2 linked regions of the Magnetococcus sp. PR-3 genome follow. The protein of the gene in region 1 binds, or shares a complex with, the protein of each later gene. Links are inferred from orthologs where the notes say so. Each region holds a gene or a part of one and is shown in the gene's direction. Other genes may lie near its edges.

Region 1 (3,926 bases):
AGAAGGTGCAGATTACCGATCCCGGTGAAACCACCTTTGTGAGTGGTGAGCAGGTCGAGAAAGAAGACTTCCTGCGAGAAAATGCTAAGACACAAAAGCGGGGCGGTCGTCTAGGCACCTGTATGCCTCTGTTGCTTGGTATCACCAAAGCTTCGTTGTCGACCCCTTCATTCATCTCTGCGGCCTCCTTCCAGGAGACGACACGTGTCTTGACAGAAGCTGCGATCTCTGGTCGTGTCGATACTCTTAACGGCTTGAAAGAAAACGTCATTGTTGGACGTTTGATCCCAGCAGGTACCGGTAATATTCTAACCCAGCTTAAAAAATTGGGTCAGGATGGTGCGAGCGCAGATCTGGTCAGTAATCGTCCCAGAGATGAGGTCGATACCACCAAGAATGAACTTACTGAAGGTTAATCAACGTTCGTGTTTGCAGAGTTGGGCGGCTGTTAACAGCCGCCCACTATTTTTTGCTTGTATTTGTTTAAAAAACAGGTAAAATGCGCGAATTCTTTTGTTGATGAACCTTTGAACATTCCCATAAGGGGAGCACGTAGCAGCAGGTCGCGGCCCCGCGAAACCAGGCTATAGATCGTCCTCCTCTGCCATTGCTTAGAGATAACGCCTGCACACACTTTGTGGCGAAAAGCGACAAGGTTTCAGGCCTGTTTTCTGTGGAGAGAGTTATGCCGACCGTTAACCAGTTGGTACGTCGAGGCCGCAAGCCTCAAAAGAAGAAAACCAACGTGCCTGCTCTGCAAGCGTGTCCCCAACGCCGTGGCGTATGTACTCGCGTTTATACGACTACCCCTAAGAAGCCTAACTCGGCTTTGCGTAAGGTAGCTCGTGTACGTCTGACCAATGGTCATGAAGTGAGTGCTTATATTCCAGGTGAAGGTCACAACCTGCAGGAGCACAGTGTGGTATTGATCCGTGGTGGTCGTGTAAAAGACCTTCCCGGTGTACGTTACCACGTGCTTCGCGGCTCCCTGGATACCCAGGGTGTTAAAGACCGTAAGCAGGGTCGTTCAAAGTACGGCGCCAAGCGTCCTAAGTAATTCAGCTCACTGCCTATGTAGGGTAGGGGGGCTGGTCACTGTTTTAATCTGGAATTGAGGATACGTCATGTCACGACGTCGTGAAGTTCCCAAGCGCGAGGTTATTCCGGACGCGCGGTATAATGATAAGCTTGTCGCCAAGTTTATGAATTGCCTCATGCAAGATGGCAAAAAGTCACTTGCTGAGCGAGTATTCTACGGTGCTTTCGATCTGATCGAGCAGCGCACCAAAGAAGACCCAATCAAGGTGTTTAAGGAAGCTGTGGACAATGTACGTCCTACGCTGGAAGTGCGTTCCCGCCGTGTTGGTGGTGCAAACTATCAGGTGCCTGTAGAGGTACGTCCTGCCCGCCGTCAAACCTTGGCCATTCGTTGGTTAATCGGTTTTGCCCGTTCCCGTGGTGAGAAAACCATGCGTGAGCGTTTGGCTGCTGAGTTGATCGAAGCTTCACAGGGTCGCGGTGCGACCATTAAGAAGCGCGACGATACGCATCGTATGGCTGAAGCCAACAAAGTGTTTGCTCACTACCGTTGGTAAGTTGCAGGACCCCTGGCCTCCCGGAGTGGAGGCCAGTATAAGTTTTGTTCTTTGACAATCTACAGAACACAGGGGATTACAGTGGCTCGTACAGTTGCCCTGGATCACGTGCGTAATATCGGCATCATGGCTCATATTGATGCGGGTAAGACCACCGTTACCGAACGGATTCTCTACTACACCGGTCGCTCTCATAAGATTGGTGAAGTTCATGAAGGCGCTGCCACCATGGACTGGATGGAGCAGGAGCAGGAGCGTGGTATCACGATTACTTCTGCAGCAACCACCTGCTTTTGGGATGAGCACCGTATTAATATTATCGACACCCCCGGACACGTGGACTTCACCATTGAGGTGGAACGTTCACTACGTGTTCTAGATGGTGCTGTCGCAGTTTTCTGTGGTGTGGCCGGTGTGCAGCCCCAGTCTGAGACTGTGTGGCGCCAGGCTGACCGCTACGGTGTGCCCCGTCTTGCTTTTGTAAACAAGATGGACCGTATGGGCGCTGATTTCATGAATGCTGTGCAAACCATGAAAGATCGTCTTGGTGCACGTGCTATTCCTGCTCAGTACCCCATTGGCGCAGAAGAAGATCTTCGTGGTATGGTTGATCTGGTGTCTAAAAAGGCTTTCATCTTTAATGATGAGTCCCTTGGCGCTGAGTTTGAGATCACCGAATGCCCCGAAAATATTGAGTTGGAAGTTGATGAGGCTCGTGAAGCACTGCTAGAAGCGGCGCTTGAGCAAGACGACGAGCTGATGGAAAAGTATCTCGACGGTGAAGAGATCTCCGAAGCCGACTTTAAAGCATGTATTCGTAAATCCGTGCTGGCTAGCTCATTCGTACCTGTGTTCTGTGGATCTGCCTTTAAGAATAAAGGCGTACAGCCCCTCCTAGACGCAGTTGTAGCGTACTTCCCCTCACCTAAAGATACCCCTTACATCGAAGGCACCTTGCCCGACAGTGATGAAGCTGCCGTACGTAAGCCTTCTGATGACGAGCCTTTCTCGGCTTTGGCCTTTAAGATTATGGCCGATCCGTTTGTAGGTTCTTTGACCTTCTTCCGTGTCTACTCCGGTGTCATGGAATCTGGTACGCACGTCCTGAACGCTTCTAAAAATAGAAAAGAGCGTATTGGCCGTTTGATGCTCATGCATGCGAACAAGCGTGAAGACATCAAAGAGGTCCGCGCAGGTGATATCGCCGCTGTGGTTGGTCTTAAGAACACCACAACCGGTGAAACCCTTTGTGATGCCAACAAGCCTGTCATCCTTGAGAAAATGGAATTCCCAGAGCCGGTGATCGCCATCGCTGTGGAACCCAAGACCAAGGCTGACCAAGAGCGCATGTCGGTAGCCCTGCAGCGTTTGGCTCAAGAAGATCCTTCCTTCCGTGTGGAAGTGGATCATGAAACCAACCAGACGATCATCTCTGGTATGGGTGAGCTACACCTGGACATCATCGTCGATCGTATGATGCGTGAGTTCAAGGTCGACGCAAACATTGGTCAACCTCAGGTTGCTTACCGTGAGACCATTACCCGCAGTATTGAGCACGAATCTAAGTTTGTGCGTCAGTCGGGTGGTCGTGGTCAGTTTGGTCACGTATGGCTGCGTCTTGAGCCCCAAGAGCCAGGTGTTGGTTTTGAGTTTGTTGATGCGATTAAGGGCGGTGTTGTTCCTAAGGAATACATTCCAGCCGTTAAAAATGGCATCGTCGAAGCGATGGCCAATGGTGTCTACGCGGGCTTCCCCATGGTAGACGTGAAAGCCACCTTGTTCGATGGCTCATACCACGATGTTGACTCTTCGGAAATGGCCTTTAAAATTGCCGGCTCCATAGGTCTAAAAGAGGGCACACAAAAGTGTAAGCCTGCTCTGCTTGAGCCCATCATGGATGTTGAAGTTGAGACCCCTGAAGAGTATATGGGCGATGTGATTGGTGACTTGAACTCCCGCCGTGGACAGATCCAGGGTATGGAAGCTTCCGGTAACAATCAGTTGGTAAAAGCTCAGGTACCTCTGTCGGGTATGTTCGGTTATGCCACGGATCTGCGCTCTCAGAGTCAGGGTCGTGCTACCTTTACCATGCAGTTTGGCCATTATGCCCAGGTGCCTAACGCCATTGCTGAAGAGATCAAGGCAAAAGCCACCGGTTGATCCGGCTAGATAGAAAGGTTCGGAGGTCTACAATGGCCAAGGAAAAGTTTGAACGTAATAAACCCCATGTCAACATCGGCACAATCGGCCACGTTGACCATGGTAAGACGACGCTGACCGCTGCGATCACCAAGGTGATGGCGGATGCAGGTCGCGCCGAGTTTCAGGCGT
Region 2 (3,108 bases), on another replicon or contig:
TTTCTTATCGTTTTCGGTCACATACGCACATTCCTTGAGTAGGAACCAGCACAAAACAGCCTTTGTGACGAACAACGGAACGAGACATTATAGCGTCGTTATGCCGGTTTGTTAATGGATTGTGTAAGAACATCGAGAATAGTACTTGTCACGTCGTCCCTCTTGTCGTATATTGCCTTTTCTCGGAAATGGAAGAGTGTCCGATACGGGATGTTTTTGACCGTTTTCTAAGGAGCTTTCGAGTTCCTTGAAAAGAGTTGGAATGATCCGTCGTTTGCGGATTCGGGGTGTAGCGCAGCCTGGTAGCGCATCGGTTTTGGGAACCGAGGGTCGGAGGTTCGAATCCTCTCGCCCCGACCAGCTTTTTTCCACATCTTTGAGAAGGACTTGCTTCGGTTTAAGCGCTTGTGGCTCAACTGGATAGAGCAACGGCCTTCTAAGCCGTAGGTTGCAGGTTCGAGTCCTGCCGGGCGCGCCATCCTCTGCCACAGGGGACCGTTGCTGGCTTTCGAAAAGGTGTTGGTAAAAGGCAATCCTTGCAGTTGGCGGAAAATAATCCTTTGCCATTCTTCCTCTGAGACATTAAATATAGGGCAGTTTCTACCTTCGGGTGAAACAACCCTGATTATGGCGGTGGTAGCTCAGTCGGTAGAGCTCCGGATTGTGGCTCCGGCGGTCGCGAGTTCAAACCTCGTCCATCGCCCCAAAATCACATGGGACCCGGCCCTTTGCAGGGCCGGGTTCTTTTGTATATGACCGGACGGATACTACCCTCCAGCTGTGGGCGAAAGTGGCGGAACTGGTAGACGCGCTGGATTTAGGATCCAGTGCCGCAAGGCGTGGGGGTTCGACTCCCCCCTTTCGCACCAAATTTTGTATCCTCCCGTGTCATAAGGTAATTTCTTACTAACCCCTTCGCTCAAAAAACCAGACCGGTGCTTATCATGGAAGTCAACGTTGTAGAAAATGGCCAATTTGATCGCGACATTACCATTACCGTGCCAGCGGAAAAGGTTGATGTTCTGCTAAGCCAAGAAGTCGCTAAAACGGCCTCTCAGGTCCGTCTACCCGGTTTCCGTCCCGGTAAGGTTCCAGCTGGTATGATTGAGCAGCGCTTTGGGGCCAGCATTCGTGCTGAAGTAGCCGAGCAGCTGTTCCGTGAGTCCTACACCGGTGCGTTGATGGAAAAAGATCTCCGCCCGGTTGGTCAGCCTGAGCTGGATGTGGGTGAGATTGAAAAGGGTAAGCCCTTTACCTATACCGCCAAGATCCAAATCTTCCCCACCGTTGAGCCTACCGGCTACACCGGCTTAAGCTTCGTCAAGCCTGTGACCAATATCCAAGAGTCGGATGTTGAAACCGTCATCACCCGTGTTCAGGAAGCCAACGCTGAGTATGAAGCACAAGAAGGTATTGAAGCTTCTAACGGTGACCGCATGAAGTTTGACTTCGAAGGCTTTGTCGATGGTGAAGCTTTTGAGGGTGGCCAAGCCGACGATTATGTTCTGGAGCTGGGTTCCAACCGCTTTATCCCCGGTTTTGAAGATCAGCTCATTGGCGCCAAAGCTGGTGATGCATTGGAAGTGAAGGTTACCTTCCCTGAAGATTACCACGGTACAGAGCTGGCTGGTAAAGAAGCGACCTTCAAGTGTGCGGTTAAAGAAGTTGAAACCCGCAAGCTACCTGAGATCGACGAAGAGCTGGCCAAAAAAGCTGGTGTCGCTGAAGGTGGTGTGGATGCCATGAAAAAAGAGATTCATGAGCGTCTGGTTAAAGAAGCCGATAAAGCGGTTAAGCAGGACATGAAACAGCAGGTCTTTAAGCAGTTGTTGGATAACAACCCCAACGAACTACCCAGCCAGATGGTTGATCAAGAGATCGAGCAGATGGTGACCACCGCTAAAGAAGAGTACAAGCGTCAGGGTGTCGACCCCGACCAGCTCGGCTTTACCGATGAGACCTGGCGGAACCAGTATGAAGACAAAGCCAAAGAGCGCATCATTCTTGGTCTGCTCATGGGCGGTATCGTCTCCAAAGAAAATTTGGAAGTAGACGATGAGGCTGTTGAGTCACACGTTGATGAGCTGATCAAACAGTTCGCCGATGGCCCCTACGCTGATCAGCTGAAAGAACAGCTCAAAGGGGATAAAGAGCGCATGGACGAATTCCGTGGTGCAGCTCTGGAAGAGAAGACCGTTGCCTGGGTTATTGAGCAAGGTAGTGTGACCGAGGAAGAAAAGTCCTTCGAGGAGCTGGTTGAGAATAAAGCTTAAGCACATACTGAGCAAATTTTAACCATACTGGTCCTCATTTGGTACTTATCGCCAAGTTTGAGGCCTATGTGTGGGCAAAAATTTCTATGGAAAGGCCTGGAGTGATCGACATTCCAGGCCTTTTTCATACCGTCACGCCTTGCGCCTACCCGGGGGTCATGAGATACACTGTTATCTTATGGGTTTTAGCCATCTGTGGGGTATGCGCATGTCTGTTTTAGCCACCATGGGATAAAGGTTTTAAGGAACTTCATACCCTAACCATGGTTCAAAACTTGCTAGATATACAACGCAAATTGGATGGAATGAGGGGAGTAGGGCGTGCTGAATGGATAAAGCTACGCTCTCTCTTTAAGGATTTTTCAGGAGTAAGGATACCATGAGTCTTGTGCCGATGGTGGTGGAAACCACCAACCGGGGCGAACGTGCCTACGATATCTATTCCCGTCTGCTCAAAGAGCGGGTGGTGTTTTTGGTTGGCCCTGTGGAAGAGCATATGGCCAATCTGGTGGTGGCACAGTTGCTCTTTTTGGAGTCGGAGAATCCTGAAAAGGACATCCATCTCTACATTAACAGTCCTGGTGGTTCGGTCACTGCTGGTATGGCGATCTATGATACCATGCAGTTTATCCGCCCCAACGTCAGCACACTGTGCATTGGCCAAGCCGCCAGCATGGGGGCCGTACTGTTGGCAGCCGGTGAAGCGGGCAAACGTTTGGTGCTGCCAAACGCACGTGTGATGATTCACCAACCTTTGGGTGGTTTCCAAGGTCAGGCAACTGATTTTGAGATCCATGCCCGTGAGATTTTGCGTATTCGTGAAAATCTTAATGAG

Evidence for each region.
Region 2: the proteins of rpsG (region 1) and tig are in contact, whole or in part, in a crystal structure (PDB 3GTY), measured with the Thermotoga maritima proteins. The link is inferred for Magnetococcus sp. PR-3 from one-to-one orthologs. Residues at the interface, in WP_004081843.1 of Thermotoga maritima: Lys34, Lys52, Lys55, Glu59, Arg62, Gln63, Glu66, Asn67, Lys69, Val71, Arg95, Ala109, Lys110, Lys111, Gly112, Arg113, Pro114, Glu117, Glu121, Ile124, Ala125, Tyr127, Asn128, Asn129, Thr130, Gly131, Lys135, Asp139, Arg142, Met143; in WP_004081061.1 of Thermotoga maritima: Glu122, Val124, Val129, Leu130, Tyr133, Glu188, Gly259, Ile262, Tyr263, Glu266, Ser270, Glu273, Gln274, Glu277, Arg308, Gln311, Ile312, Ser315, Tyr316, Glu325, Arg329, Arg336, Leu363, Phe366, Trp367, Arg373, Leu377, Arg381, Leu384, Glu387.

What each region holds. Positions count from the first base shown.
Region 1 is NZ_JBAHUQ010000016.1:107,606-111,531, reverse strand. Bases 1-2,859 are described here. They hold rpsG (30S ribosomal protein S7), read left to right. Parts: upstream 1-1,124; coding sequence 1,125-1,595; downstream 1,596-2,859. Other genes in these bases: fusA (elongation factor G), read left to right, coding at 1,677-2,859; rpsL (30S ribosomal protein S12), read left to right, coding at 686-1,057; rpoC (DNA-directed RNA polymerase subunit beta'), read left to right, coding at 1-416. Also shown: more of fusA, read left to right, coding at 2,860-3,755.
Region 2 is NZ_JBAHUQ010000002.1:300,537-303,644, reverse strand. Bases 158-3,108 are described here. They hold tig (trigger factor), read left to right. Parts: upstream 158-944; coding sequence 945-2,273; downstream 2,274-3,108. Other genes in these bases: clpP (ATP-dependent Clp endopeptidase proteolytic subunit ClpP), read left to right, coding at 2,653-3,108. UniProt on the Bacillus subtilis protein: Involved in protein export. Acts as a chaperone by maintaining the newly synthesized protein in an open conformation. Functions as a peptidyl-prolyl cis-trans isomerase.